DNA from 4 places in the Asticcacaulis solisilvae genome. Region 2 is predicted to be linked to each of the others. Evidence: predicted binding sites of a transcription regulator. Region 2 holds the regulator's gene; each other region holds the start of a gene.
The links. The regulator LexA, encoded in region 2, represses DNA repair genes until DNA is damaged. The targets are predictions, from matches to a motif close to ATGTTCNCNANNTGTTCT.

Region 1 (2,975 bases), 1.9 Mb from region 2:
GCATCGTCCTCATAGCAGGCTCAGTTGCCGGGGTTCGGGCGCGAACAGGGTGCGCAGGTCGGCGCGGTCGAGCACCTTGAGCGGCGTCCAGCCATCGGCGACAATGAACGGCTTGACCTTTTTCAACGACACCTTGAGGCGTTTCAGATCATCGAGCCCCATGCGCGTATGGGCGCGGCCGTTAATGAGCGCATCGACCGTGCGCACGCCGAAGCCCGGCACGCGCAGCAGCATTTCGCGCTCGGCCGTATTGATGTCGACGGGAAAGCGGTCGCGGTTGCCCAGCGCCCAGGCCAGCTTGGGATCGACCTCGAGGTCGAGCATACCGTCCGGCCGGGCCGTGGTGATCTCGTCGATTCCAAAACCATAGAAACGATAGAGCCAGTCGGCCTGGTAAAGCCTGTGTTCGCGCATCAGCGGCGGCCTGGCCGGCGGCAGCAAGGACGACGCATCGGGAATGGGCGAAAAGGCCGAATAATAGACGCGCCTGAGCTGATAGGTGCCGTATAGTCCGGCGCTGGTGCCGAGGATGGTGGCGTCTGTCGCCGGATCGGCGCCGATAATCATCTGCGTGCTTTGGCCGGCCGGGGCGAAACGCTTGCGCTGTTTTGTCCGCAGGGTCGGTTCGGACGCTGCATCGATGTGCGTCTTCAGTTCGCCCATCGATTTGCGGATATTGGCCGGGTGTTTCTGCGGGGCGAATTTTTCGACGCCGGCATCGGTCGGGAGTTCGATATTGATCGACAAACGGTCGGCGAACAGCCCGGCCTCCTCGATCAGTTTGGCCGACGCCTCCGGGATGGTCTTGAGGTGGATATAGCCCTGGAAATTGTGCACGATGCGCAGATCGCGGGCGATGCGCACCATCTGCTCCATCGTGTAGTCGGAATTGCGGATAATGCCCGACGACAGGAACAGGCCTTCGATATAGTTGCGGCGATAGAATTCGAGCGTCAGCCACTCGACCTCTTCCGGCGTGAACCGCGCGCGCTCGACATTCGACGACGACCGGTTGATGCAATAGGCGCAGTCGTAGATGCAAACATTGGTCATCAGGATCTTGAGCAGCGATATGCACCGCCCATCTGGCGCATAGGCGTGGCAGATGCCGGACCCTTCGGTCGATCCCAGCCCGCCCGACTTCGCCGAATTGCGCTTTGTCGTGCCGGACGACGCGCAGGAGGCATCGTACTTGGCGGCGTCGGACAGGATGGCCAGCTTTTCTTTGAGAGTGCGCTTCATAAATGTTCATGATATGTTCTGATTGCGCGAAGTCAACGGCCAAGGCTGGCGCGGCGATAAAGTGATCGTTATGCTGGGACATGGCAGCCGATATCGTCACCGTTTCCATTGCCTGCGGGTCCGGCGCCGAGGCGCAAATGCTGGCGCGACGTCTGGTCGAAGCCAGACTTGCGGCGTGCGTGCAGACGCACCCCATCGCAAGCACCTATGCCTGGCAGGGCGAGATCGAGACCTCGGCCGAGATCATGTTGACCGCCAAGACCGTGGCGGACAAACTTGCGGCGATTGAAGCCCTGGTGAAAAAACACCACAGCTACGATGTGCCCGAGATTCTCGCCCAGCCGGTCGTGTGGGTCAGCACAGAGTACGAAGCCTGGCTGCGCGACACGATTGCGTGACCGGCGTCAACCCGGCCATCCGGCGGCCTGTACGCACGGAAAAGCCCGGTGCTATAGGTTTCTTCAGTATCGCGTAAAATCCCTTTCTTCCTGGAGCGATACCTGATGGCCGCTGAAGAACCGCCGATCATCATCCGCCACCGCGAGCAGTTGCTTGATACGTTGAGCGAGGCGGCCGAGATCGAGCATAACCTTATGTGCTGCTATCTCTACGCCGCCTGGTCGCTGAAGACCGAGCCAGACGACGGCATTGATCCTGAAATCCAGAAGGAAATCCGTGGCTGGCAGCGCGCCATCGTCGATGTCGCCATCGATGAGATGACGCACCTGACCCTGGTGTCGAACCTGATGAATGCGCTGGGCGGCGTGGCGCATCTGCACCGGCCGAACTTTCCGGTGTCGAACGGCTATCATCCGGCGGACCTCCAGGTGCGGCTGGCGCCGTTCAATCGCGACACCCTGCAACACTTTATCTATCTGGAACGCCCCGAAGGCAGCGACGAGCCCGACGGCCAGGGCTTCGATCAGCGTCCGACATATTCACGGGGCTTGCGCGGCATCCGGCTGATGCCGTCGGCGCAGGACTATCGCACGGTCGGTCACCTCTACCGGTCGGTCGAGGACGCGTTGAAGCAGCTGGCGGCCGAAATGGGGGAACCGGCCCTGTTCTGCGGCGATCCGGCGCTCCAGGTCTGTCCGAACATCCTGACCCTGACCGGTCTGGTGCGGATCACCGATCTTGCCTCGGCCTGCCGCGCCATTGAAACCATCGTCGAGCAGGGCGAAGGCGCGTCGAACAACAGCGCCGGATGTCACTATGCGCGCTTCGTCAAGATCCGCGAATCCTATGACGCGATCCTGGCGCGCGATCCAGACTTCAAACCGGGTCATCCGGTGGCGTCGAACCCGGTCATGCGCAAGCCGATCCAGAACCCGGAAGACCGCGTATGGATCGAGCGCGAGGATGCGCGCCAGGTGCTGGATCTCGGCAACGCCGTCTATAATCACATGCTGCGTTTCCTGGCGCAGGGCTTTGCTGCGACCGACGTCACCGAAAAGCGCCTGATGATCAATACGGCGATCGACATGATGATGGCCCTCGATCCGCTGGCGCGCGAACTGGCGCGGTTGAAAGCCAACGATAGCGACGACTGCAATGCGGGCCTGAGCTTCGCGACATTGCGCACGCTGATGGCGCCGAAAGCCTTCCCGGCGGTCTTCGAGGTGCTGAAAGGGCGGATCCAAGACCTCGCCCAGGGCGGCAAGTCGCTTCAGCAGACGCCGCGCGTGGCCAGGGCCGTGTCGAGCCTTGAAACCATTCACGCCAATCTTGGC
Region 2 (2,975 bases):
CCGGACGTCGACGACGCTCGACGACCTCGAATCGCAGATCGAGCATATCGGCCCGACGCGCGGCTTCATGAAGGCCCTGGTGCGCAACAAACCTGACAATGGCCTGTCGCTGATCGCCGAGATCAAGAAGGCATCGCCGTCCAAGGGTCTGATTCGCGAGGACTTCGATCCGCCCTTCCTGGCGCAGGCCTATGAAAAGGGCGGCGCGTCGTGCCTGTCGATCCTGACCGACAATCCCAGCTTCATGGGGCATGAAAGCCACTTCCAGTCGGCGCGCCAGGCCGTATCCCTGCCCTGCATCCGCAAGGAATTCCTGGTCGATACCTGGCAGGTGACCGAATCGCGCGCCATCGGTGCCGATGCGATCCTGGTCATCATGGCGATGATCGACGACGAACTGGCCGAAGACCTGATCGCGGCTGCGAAGCACTACGGCATGGACGCCCTGGTCGAGGTTCACGACGCCGCCGAAATGGAGCGCGCGCTTAAGCTCGAGTCCAAGCTGATCGGCATAAATAACCGCAATCTCAGGGATTTCCACGTCGACCTGAAGGTCACCGAAGACCTGGCCGGCATGGTCACCAAGGACCACGTCCTGGTCGCCGAAAGCGGTATCTTCACGCATGACGACGTCAAGCGCCTCTCCAACACAGGCGCCACGGCGATGCTGGTCGGTGAAAGCCTTATGCGTCAAGGCGACGTTACAGCGGCAACGAAGGCGTTGCTGGGCGGCTGAACTGTAGCTTTTGGCTTGCGCTAACGCTTCGCGCCTTCAGCGCGGGCGTTAACCATTTGCCCCCTTGACAATCGATTAGAACACACACAGAACACTTGCCATATGTTCATGGCTTGTTCACCGGTATGCGGTAAGAACAGGCAAGATCAAGACAGGTGTCCATCATGCTGACGACCAAACAACGCGAACTCCTGATGTTCATTCACGAGCGCATCAAGGAGAGCGGCGTGTCGCCGTCCTTCGACGAAATGAAGGAGGCGCTGGATCTGGCGTCGAAGTCGGGCATCCACCGGCTGATCACCGCCCTTGAGGAACGCGGCTTCATCCGCCGCCTCGCCCACCGCGCTCGCGCGCTGGAGGTCATCAAGCTGCCCGACCAGGCGACGACCTCGGCGCCGCCGCGCGGCCGCCAGGCCTTTGTGCCGCAGGTCGTCGAAGGCAAGCGCCCGGACGCTGTCCGCCCGGTCAACGACGATACGCGCGAACTGCCGCTGCTTGGCAAGATCGCCGCTGGCGTGCCGATCGAGGCCATGGGCCAGGAACGCGATCGTCTGAAGGTTCCCGAAGTCATGCTGGGGGCCGGTGAGCACTATCTGCTCGAGATCGAAGGCGATTCGATGATCAATGCCGGCATTCTCGACGGTGACTTCGTCATCATCAAGAAGACCGATACCGCCCAGTCGGGCGAGATCGTCGTGGCCCTGGTCGACGGCGACACGGCGACGCTCAAGCGCCTGCGCAAGAAGGGTGCGTCGATCGCGTTGGAGGCCGCCAACCCGGCTTACAAAACGCGTATCTACAATGCCGACGAGGTCAGCGTTCAGGGCCGTCTGGTCGGCCTGATGCGCCGCTATCACTGATCTTCGGCTTCGGAAGGTTCTGACCAGGGTCTATGGCCGCGCAGGGGCTGCGCGGCCTTTATCGTCCATGACGCACCGGCGCGTGTCAGTTCCATCGCGCCCAGCCGGCGGAAATCGCCCGACGAAATGTGGTTCACGCCATGGCATGTGTCCGGCCAGTCGGCCAGCGGGCTTCGCAACACCACGAGGTCGCTGTTGAGGCAAAGGGTATCCAGGGCAATCGCCGATGGCGGCCTGTTGGAAAACCAGAAGCCGATGCGCAGTTTCGCGTCCGGCAACGGCGTGCAGGCATACCCCGAACAGTCATAGTCGCGCGCCGCGATATCGGCCGGCTTCAGGCCATAGCGCTGCGACCATTGTTCAAAGCCGTAGCGCTTGACCTTGGGCCGCAGCACATAGGCCTGTGCGCCGGTGCGAATGGCGGCATTGCCGCCGGTGGGATCGATCCAGACGTCCGTTGCCGGCAGGCGCGGCCACCACAGGATGCTCAGCGCCGGAACCAGGCCCAGCCATCGCATTCGCCCGCGGACAAGGCAGGCCCACACCACGCCCAGGAACGAAATAGCCAGGACGTAATCGGGCGCCGCCGGCCAGTTGAGAACCGCGCCGGGAATGCCTGAGACGATGGCGGCGACCTTGCCGATCAGCCACAATCCGCACGCGGCGATGCGCAAGGCAAAAACGCCGACGGGCGTAGCCGACAGGATGGTACCGATGGCCAGGGCCGGCATGACGACGGCGGTGATCGGGGCTTCGAACAGGTTCGACACAAGCCCGTAAACCGAAAAGCGGTTGAAATAAGCGATGGCGAACGGCGTCGTCGCTGCCGTGGCGACAATACTGACCTTTAGCGACAGCCACAGTCCTTCAATCGATGACTGGACGGTCCTGACCCACCAGGGCACGTGGATTTCGCGGATCGGCGCGTGATGGACCTCGGCCAGGGCCAGCAAGGCGGCGGTAGCCGCGAACGACATCTGGAAGCCCGGCTGGATGACAGCTTCGGGGGTCAGCAGCATGACCACGAGGGCCGCGATGGCCAGTGAATGAAGGCTGAGGGCCTTGCGGTCGCACAGGATGGCCAGGAATGCGACGATGGCGACCACGGCCGAGCGTACGGCGGGCGCCGGTGCGCCCGACAGGGCAAGATAGATGAGGATGGCGACGATACTCAAGGCCGCCGCCAGCTTCTTGATCGACACGCGTAAGGCCAGCCAGGGCCATAGCGCCATGACGTAACGCAGGGCAAAGAAGACGGCGCCGCCGACAATCGCCATGTGCACGCCGGAAATCGACAGGATATGGGCCAGGCCCGAATCGCGCATGGTGCCAACGAAGACGTCGGGGATATAGCGCTGCTGCCCGGTTACCAGGGCCGC
Region 3 (2,975 bases), 710 kb from region 2:
AGACGTTCTTGAATTGCACCATGCCGGCATTGGTGAACATCAGCGTCGGATCGTTCTGCGGAACGAGCGGCGACGAAGACACCACCTCATGGCCTTCGGCCGCAAAGTAATCGAGGAAGGTCTGACGTATCTGGTTCAACGACGGCATGGTGGACTGACCGCTCCGGCAAGTGTGACCGGACATGCAATTCCGGCAAAAGTGACATGCCTATATAGCCATGATGGCTCAAGCGCAAAGCTCTTTGCGCAAGCCAGTCCATTTGCTCCATCCGTAGAACAAAAAAGCGCCCCCTGTTGCCAGGGAGCGCTTTATCAGACCGAACGGTAAAGGGTTTGGGCACTACCGCCCGGCCCGAATTCCTTATCCGATGCCTTACAAGGACTCGTCGCCCTCGTTGGCGTCGGCTTCCGGCGTGCCCAGCAGTTCTTCCGACAAGGCGACCGACTTGTTGCGGATACCCTTTTCGATCTCGGCGCACATGTCCGGATTGGCCTTGAGGAAGTCGCGTGCATTGTCGCGGCCCTGGCCGATACGCGTCGAGTTGAACGAGTACCAGGAGCCCGACTTTTCGACGAGGCCGGCCTTGACGCCGAGATCGATGATTTCACCGATCTTCGAAATGCCATGGCCGTACAGGATGTCGAATTCGACTTCGCGGAACGGCGGGGCGATCTTGTTCTTGACGACCTTGACCTTAACGTTGTTGCCGATGACTTCGTCACGCACCTTGATCGAGCCGGTGCGGCGGATGTCGAGGCGAACCGAGGCGTAGAATTTCAGCGCGTTGCCGCCCGTCGTTGTTTCCGGCGAGCCGTACATGACGCCGATCTTCATGCGGATCTGGTTGATGAAGATGACGATGCACTTCGACTTGGAGATCGAACCCGTCAGCTTGCGCAGGGCTTGCGACATCAAACGCGCCTGAAGACCCGGCAGGCTGTCACCCATGTCGCCTTCGATTTCGGCACGCGGAGTCAACGCGGCCACCGAGTCGACGACGACGATATCGACGGCGCCCGAACGGACCAGCGTATCGGTGATTTCCAGCGCCTGTTCGCCGTTGTCCGGCTGCGAGACCAGCAGGTCGTCGAGATTGACGCCCAGCTTCTGCGCATAGACCGGGTCGAGCGCGTGTTCGGCGTCGACGAAGGCCGCGGTGCCTCCCGCCTTCTGGATTTCAGCGACCGTATGCAGGGCCAGGGTCGTCTTGCCCGACGATTCCGGACCGTAGATTTCAATGACGCGGCCCTTGGGCAGGCCGCCGATGCCCAGCGCCATGTCTAGGCCCAGCGAGCCGGTCGAAATCGACTCGATCTGCTCGACGACGCCATTGGCGCCCAGTTTCATCACCGAGCCCTTGCCGAAGGCGCGATCGATCTGCGCCAGAGCGGCTTCGAGCGCGCGTTGCTTTTCCGTTTCGTTCTTACCCACGAGTTTCAACATTGCCTGAGACATAAAACCAAACCTTCCTATGTCAGATTCCCTCGCCCGAGGGCCAGTTCGTTCTGCGATGTGTCTTCAATTTATCGACAAAACCTGTGTACTCTTTTTGTTCCATGTTCGCAAGATGTTCTCATTAAATATTTCACCGGCCGGAACGCCGCGAAAGCGCCCAGCACCATCCTTTTGAATTTTCGTGGCTTTTCATTTTGACACAGTGCGCGACAAACTGTGACTTGCGGGATATACCCGCTATATAGTCCTTATCGGCATCGAAAGGACGGCGCATGATATCCCGAGCACGCCTGATCGGCAGCCTGACCCGCATCGAAAGCCGGATCAACCGCCCCCTTGTCTTCGCAGCGGCTGTCGTCGCGGTGATGGCCCTGACCGCGCTGTTCGGCATCCTGTTCGGCTATATCAGCGTCGATTCGTGGTACTACATGCTGCTGGCCCAGACCTTCCGGCACGGCCAGGGCTTCCGCCTGCACGGCGAATACCTGGCCGTATATCCAGCCGGATATCCGATGATTCTGGGGCTGACCGCGCCCAATACCGATTTTTCCACCCTGGTCGTCAGCAGCAAGATCGCCAACCTGCTCCTGCTGTCCGGCAGCTTTTTCATGCTGTGGAAGGCATCGAAGAATCCTTTGATGGCGGCCGTCTGCGTGCTCAATCCCGTCGTCCTGCTGATCGGGCTCTATACCTGGTCGGAAAACCTGCTCTTTTTCTGCTTTTCCGGCGCGCTTTTCGCCATAACGCGGCTGTCGGCGCGCAACGACTGGAAGAATCACGTCCTGCTCGGCGTCTTTTTGGTGCTGGGCTGCCTCGCGCGATATGTCTTCGCGCCCTTTGCCCTTATCCTGTGGCTGTCGACCTGGATCGCCTTCGACCGCAAGACCGCCATCCGCGCCCTGCCGGCCTTTGCCGTTACCGGCCTGCTGTTCGTCGCCTATCACGAGTTCAACCGCGAAACGACGGGCTTCGGCACCGGCATGCCACGCGTGCCGGCGCCGGAAAGCTTCTACCTGATCTGCGCCGATTTCGTGCAGGCCTTTGCCGGTATCGCCATATGGGTTGTGGCCGCCCTCGTCATCCTGATCGTCCTCGGCTGGCGGCAGATACGTTTTTCGCCGCCCGACCGGAAAGACTCCGCCGCCACCTTCCTGTTGCTGGCCGGCGCTGGCTTCCTGGCGCTGGCCTTCATACTGCGCGCCCGCACCCTGTTCGACCCCTTCGGCACGCGCACCATCGGGTACGGTATTTCGCTGATGGCCGCGGGCCTGGCCGGTCTTTACGTCCACCTGAAACGCAACCGTGCCCTGCCCGTCGCCGCCATCCTGGTTTCCGGCGTCTTTTCAGCCGTCTATGCCGACGGCACCGCCATTCCCGACTCGATCACACGCCTGATGCGCCATGACTACGCATTGCCGGCGGCCGGCGTCACGGCTATGCGCTCCAGGGCGCCGGCCGCCGACATGATGGTCTTCTTCCAGTTGCCGCCCCCCGACGGCCGAATGGGGGTCATGGATAC
Region 4 (2,975 bases), 300 kb from region 2:
CTTATGGCAGGCATGAATCAGAAACGCTGGATCGGCATTTCCGTCGGTGCGGCGGTCGCGATCGCGATCGCGGTCTTTCTGGCGCTCGGTTTGTCCAAGGGCCACAAGGACGACAAGAAGATGAACGATCAGCCCCCCGGGCTGACCTTCACCGTCGCCGATACGCCGGCCACGCTCGATTCCAAGAAGCCGCTGCGTTGCTACGTCAACGGCGCCTATGTCGGTGACCTGACCCTGGCCGATTGCGCCAAGAAGAACGGCGTCGCGGCCCAGGCGCTTGATGTCGGCCTGGATGACAACGGCAATGTCGTGGCGGCGCCCACGGGCTCGCTGACGCCGGTTCCGGGCGCGCCGACCTCGGCCACCGCCAATCCGGCGGCGCCGGGCGATGCGGCCGAAGTGGTGCCGGATACCCAAGCCGCGCAAGGACCGACGGCTGCCTGCCTGCGCTACAGCGGCAACGAATGGAACCGCCTGTCGGATTCGCTGACGCTCGGCCAGTGCGCGCGCCTGCTTTACGACGGCCGCTGCGTGTCGCCGGGCTCGGCCCAATACGGCCGCTGGGGCGAAAAGACCCTGCGCCTGGTGCCGCACCGCGTCGAGGTTTCGGACGACAATGCGACCTTCCGCACCCTGGTCGACCAGGGGCAGGGCTGTGCCGTCCCCATGGTGAAGTAGGGGCTGACTTTCCTCCCGGGGCGTGATTAAGTACCGGTACGGATTACAAGATTCACGGGGACCCCCATGCGCATTTCATCAGTCGTGCTTTTCAGCCTTATGGGCATGGGACTTGTGACGCTTTCGGCCTGCGACGAGGTCAAGCCGCCGCGCGACGAAGGCGTCTGCTACTTCATCGGCCATGTCGGCAAGGACAAGAACGGCCACGACAAGCTCAAGTTCAACGAGGTCAGGCGCAATGTGCCGGATCTGGAGCACTGCGCCGTCGAAATCTACAATGTCCGCCGCGGCTTCATGACGACGGGCACGGCGGGCCCGGTGACCGAAGGCGTCTATCAGGGCACCTTCCTGTTCGCAGCCAATGGCGAAGTGCGCATGGCGACCAAGTATGACGGGCCGCAGTTCCCGTTCCTGGTCGTCGCCGGCAACCAGCTGGTTTCGCCCAGCGCCGCCCATGTCGACGACACCCAGACCGATGGCGGTAAACCGGAAACCATCGTTGTGCCCAAGGATCTTCCCAAGGCGCCGGACGCGGCGCCGGCCAAGTAGACGCACCCTATTTTGTGCTGACAGAGCGCCTCCCTTTCGGGAGGCGCTTTCTTTTTTGCTGGCGGCCTTCATCGCGGTGTGGTACAAATAGGGAACAAATGATTAACAGGAAAGTTAATTCATCCACGGGCGATGCGTTGGAATTCGCTCCGGAAGGTTCTAGTCTCGGTCAGATTCGCGGATTTTCACCGCATGTGTGTCGTGGCGGGCAAAAAGCCTGGTGCGGCAGTTCGGAAAGGCAAGTCAAATGGCGGGAAGCGTCAACAAGGTCATCATCATCGGCAATCTGGGCAAGGATCCGGAAATCCGCACCCTGAACTCGGGCGAGCGCGTCGCCAACCTGACGGTCGCTACGTCGGAACAGTGGCGCGACAAGGCGACCGGCGAGCGCAAGGAAAAGACCGAATGGCACCGCGTCGTCATTTTCAACGACAACCTGGCTAAGATCGCCGAGCAATACTTGCGCAAGGGCTCGACCGTCTATCTGGAGGGCAGCCTGCAAACGCGCAAGTGGACCGACCAGCAGGGCCAGGAAAAGTACACGACCGAAATCGTCCTGCAACGCTTCAATGGCAACCTGACGCTGCTCGGTGGCCGCGGTGACCAGGGCGGTGGTGGCGCCTCGTCCGGCGGCGGCTACAACGACTATGAAGATTCCTACGGTGGCGGCGCCCCGGCCTCGGCCGGTCCGAAGCAGACCTCCAAGCAGCCGGCCCAGAGCTTCGATCTCGACGACGAAATTCCGTTCTAGACCCGGCGTTTATCATTGCTGAGCGGGCCCGGTAGTTCGTGACTGCCGGGCCTTTGTTTTGGTGCAACCCGGCTGAGGATGTAGTATCTTAAAATACTATACAGTAATTATTTCTCGTTTAATCTCTTGATCGCGCCGTTTTTCTGAAATTTGCGGAAGATTCACCATTTTATGTAACGCTTTCCTCTGGCCTGGAGGAAAGTGGTGGCGATTGTTACTATTGTCCCCGGCGGGTTTGAGCCTCTTGTGGAGCTGCCGGTCACGCCGGTGGGACATTTATGAAATTTGCGAAAACGACATCGGCGCGCAAGGCGTTGACGGTTACGACCTTGTGCGGCGGCATGCTGACCGGGCTGGCCCTGCCGTTGGTCATGCTTTCAAGCCTCGGGCCGACGGTGGCGAGCGCCCAGGACTATACGTCAGGCGCCGTTTCCGGCCGTGTCACCGATGCGTCCGGCAAACCTGTAAACGGTGCGACCCTGGTGTTGACCTCCCGGGCCCGCAGACTGGCGCTGACCCTGACATCGAGCGCTTCAGGCCGGTTTTCGGGCACCGGGCTGGAGCCCGGCGACTACGACGTTACTGTCCGGGCGCCTGGTTACGACGACTACAAGACGGGCCTGACAATCGTCATCTCCGAGGAAGCGCGGCTTTCCGTTCCCCTGACCGCCACGGGCTCTCAGCCGACGGTCGTCGTCAAGGGCAGGGCGCGCCAGGACTTCACCCGGACGACGACCGGGTTGACGGTCGATGTCGATACCCTGGCCGCGCGCCAGCCGATCGCGCGCACCCTGTCGGGGGTGACCCTGCTGGCGCCGGGCGTTGTCGCGGGCAATCCCGGATTTACGGTCGGCAGCGACGATTATGCCGTCGCGTCGTTCGGCGGCGGTTCGGTCGCCGAAAACGCCTATTATATTGACGGCCTCAACATCACCAACCCCGACAACTATGTCGGCGCGGTCAATGTACCGTTCGACTTCTACAAGACGATCGAAGT

Region 1: a site for LexA is predicted at 1,245-1,262, ahead of AB8717_RS01065 (putative DNA modification/repair radical SAM protein). Genes of this name have one in related genera too.
Region 3: a site for LexA is predicted at 1,558-1,575, ahead of recA (recombinase RecA). Genes of this name have one in related genera too.
Region 4: a site for LexA is predicted at 1,308-1,325, ahead of ssb (single-stranded DNA-binding protein). Genes of this name have one in related genera too.

The regions. Positions count from the first base shown of each region.
Region 1 covers NZ_CP166196.1:227,960-230,934, forward strand. Annotated here, with positions in the region: gene AB8717_RS01060 (TIGR03915 family putative DNA repair protein) at 1-13, opposite strand, end outside; gene AB8717_RS01065 (putative DNA modification/repair radical SAM protein) at 10-1,242, opposite strand; gene cutA (divalent-cation tolerance protein CutA) at 1,380-1,640, shown strand; gene AB8717_RS01075 (ferritin-like domain-containing protein) at 1,746-2,975, shown strand, end outside.
Region 2 covers NZ_CP166196.1:2,469,435-2,472,409, reverse strand. Annotated here, with positions in the region: gene trpC (indole-3-glycerol phosphate synthase TrpC) at 1-736, shown strand, start outside; gene lexA (transcriptional repressor LexA) at 901-1,596, shown strand; gene AB8717_RS11685 (ComEC/Rec2 family competence protein) at 1,590-2,975, opposite strand, start outside.
Region 3 covers NZ_CP166196.1:3,180,682-3,183,656, forward strand. Annotated here, with positions in the region: gene alaS (alanine--tRNA ligase) at 1-148, opposite strand, end outside; gene recA (recombinase RecA) at 374-1,456, opposite strand; gene AB8717_RS15095 (hypothetical protein) at 1,729-2,975, shown strand, end outside.
Region 4 covers NZ_CP166196.1:2,765,843-2,768,817, reverse strand. Annotated here, with positions in the region: gene AB8717_RS13135 (hypothetical protein) at 4-678, shown strand; gene AB8717_RS13130 (hypothetical protein) at 745-1,227, shown strand; gene ssb (single-stranded DNA-binding protein) at 1,475-1,978, shown strand; gene AB8717_RS13120 (TonB-dependent receptor) at 2,257-2,975, shown strand, end outside.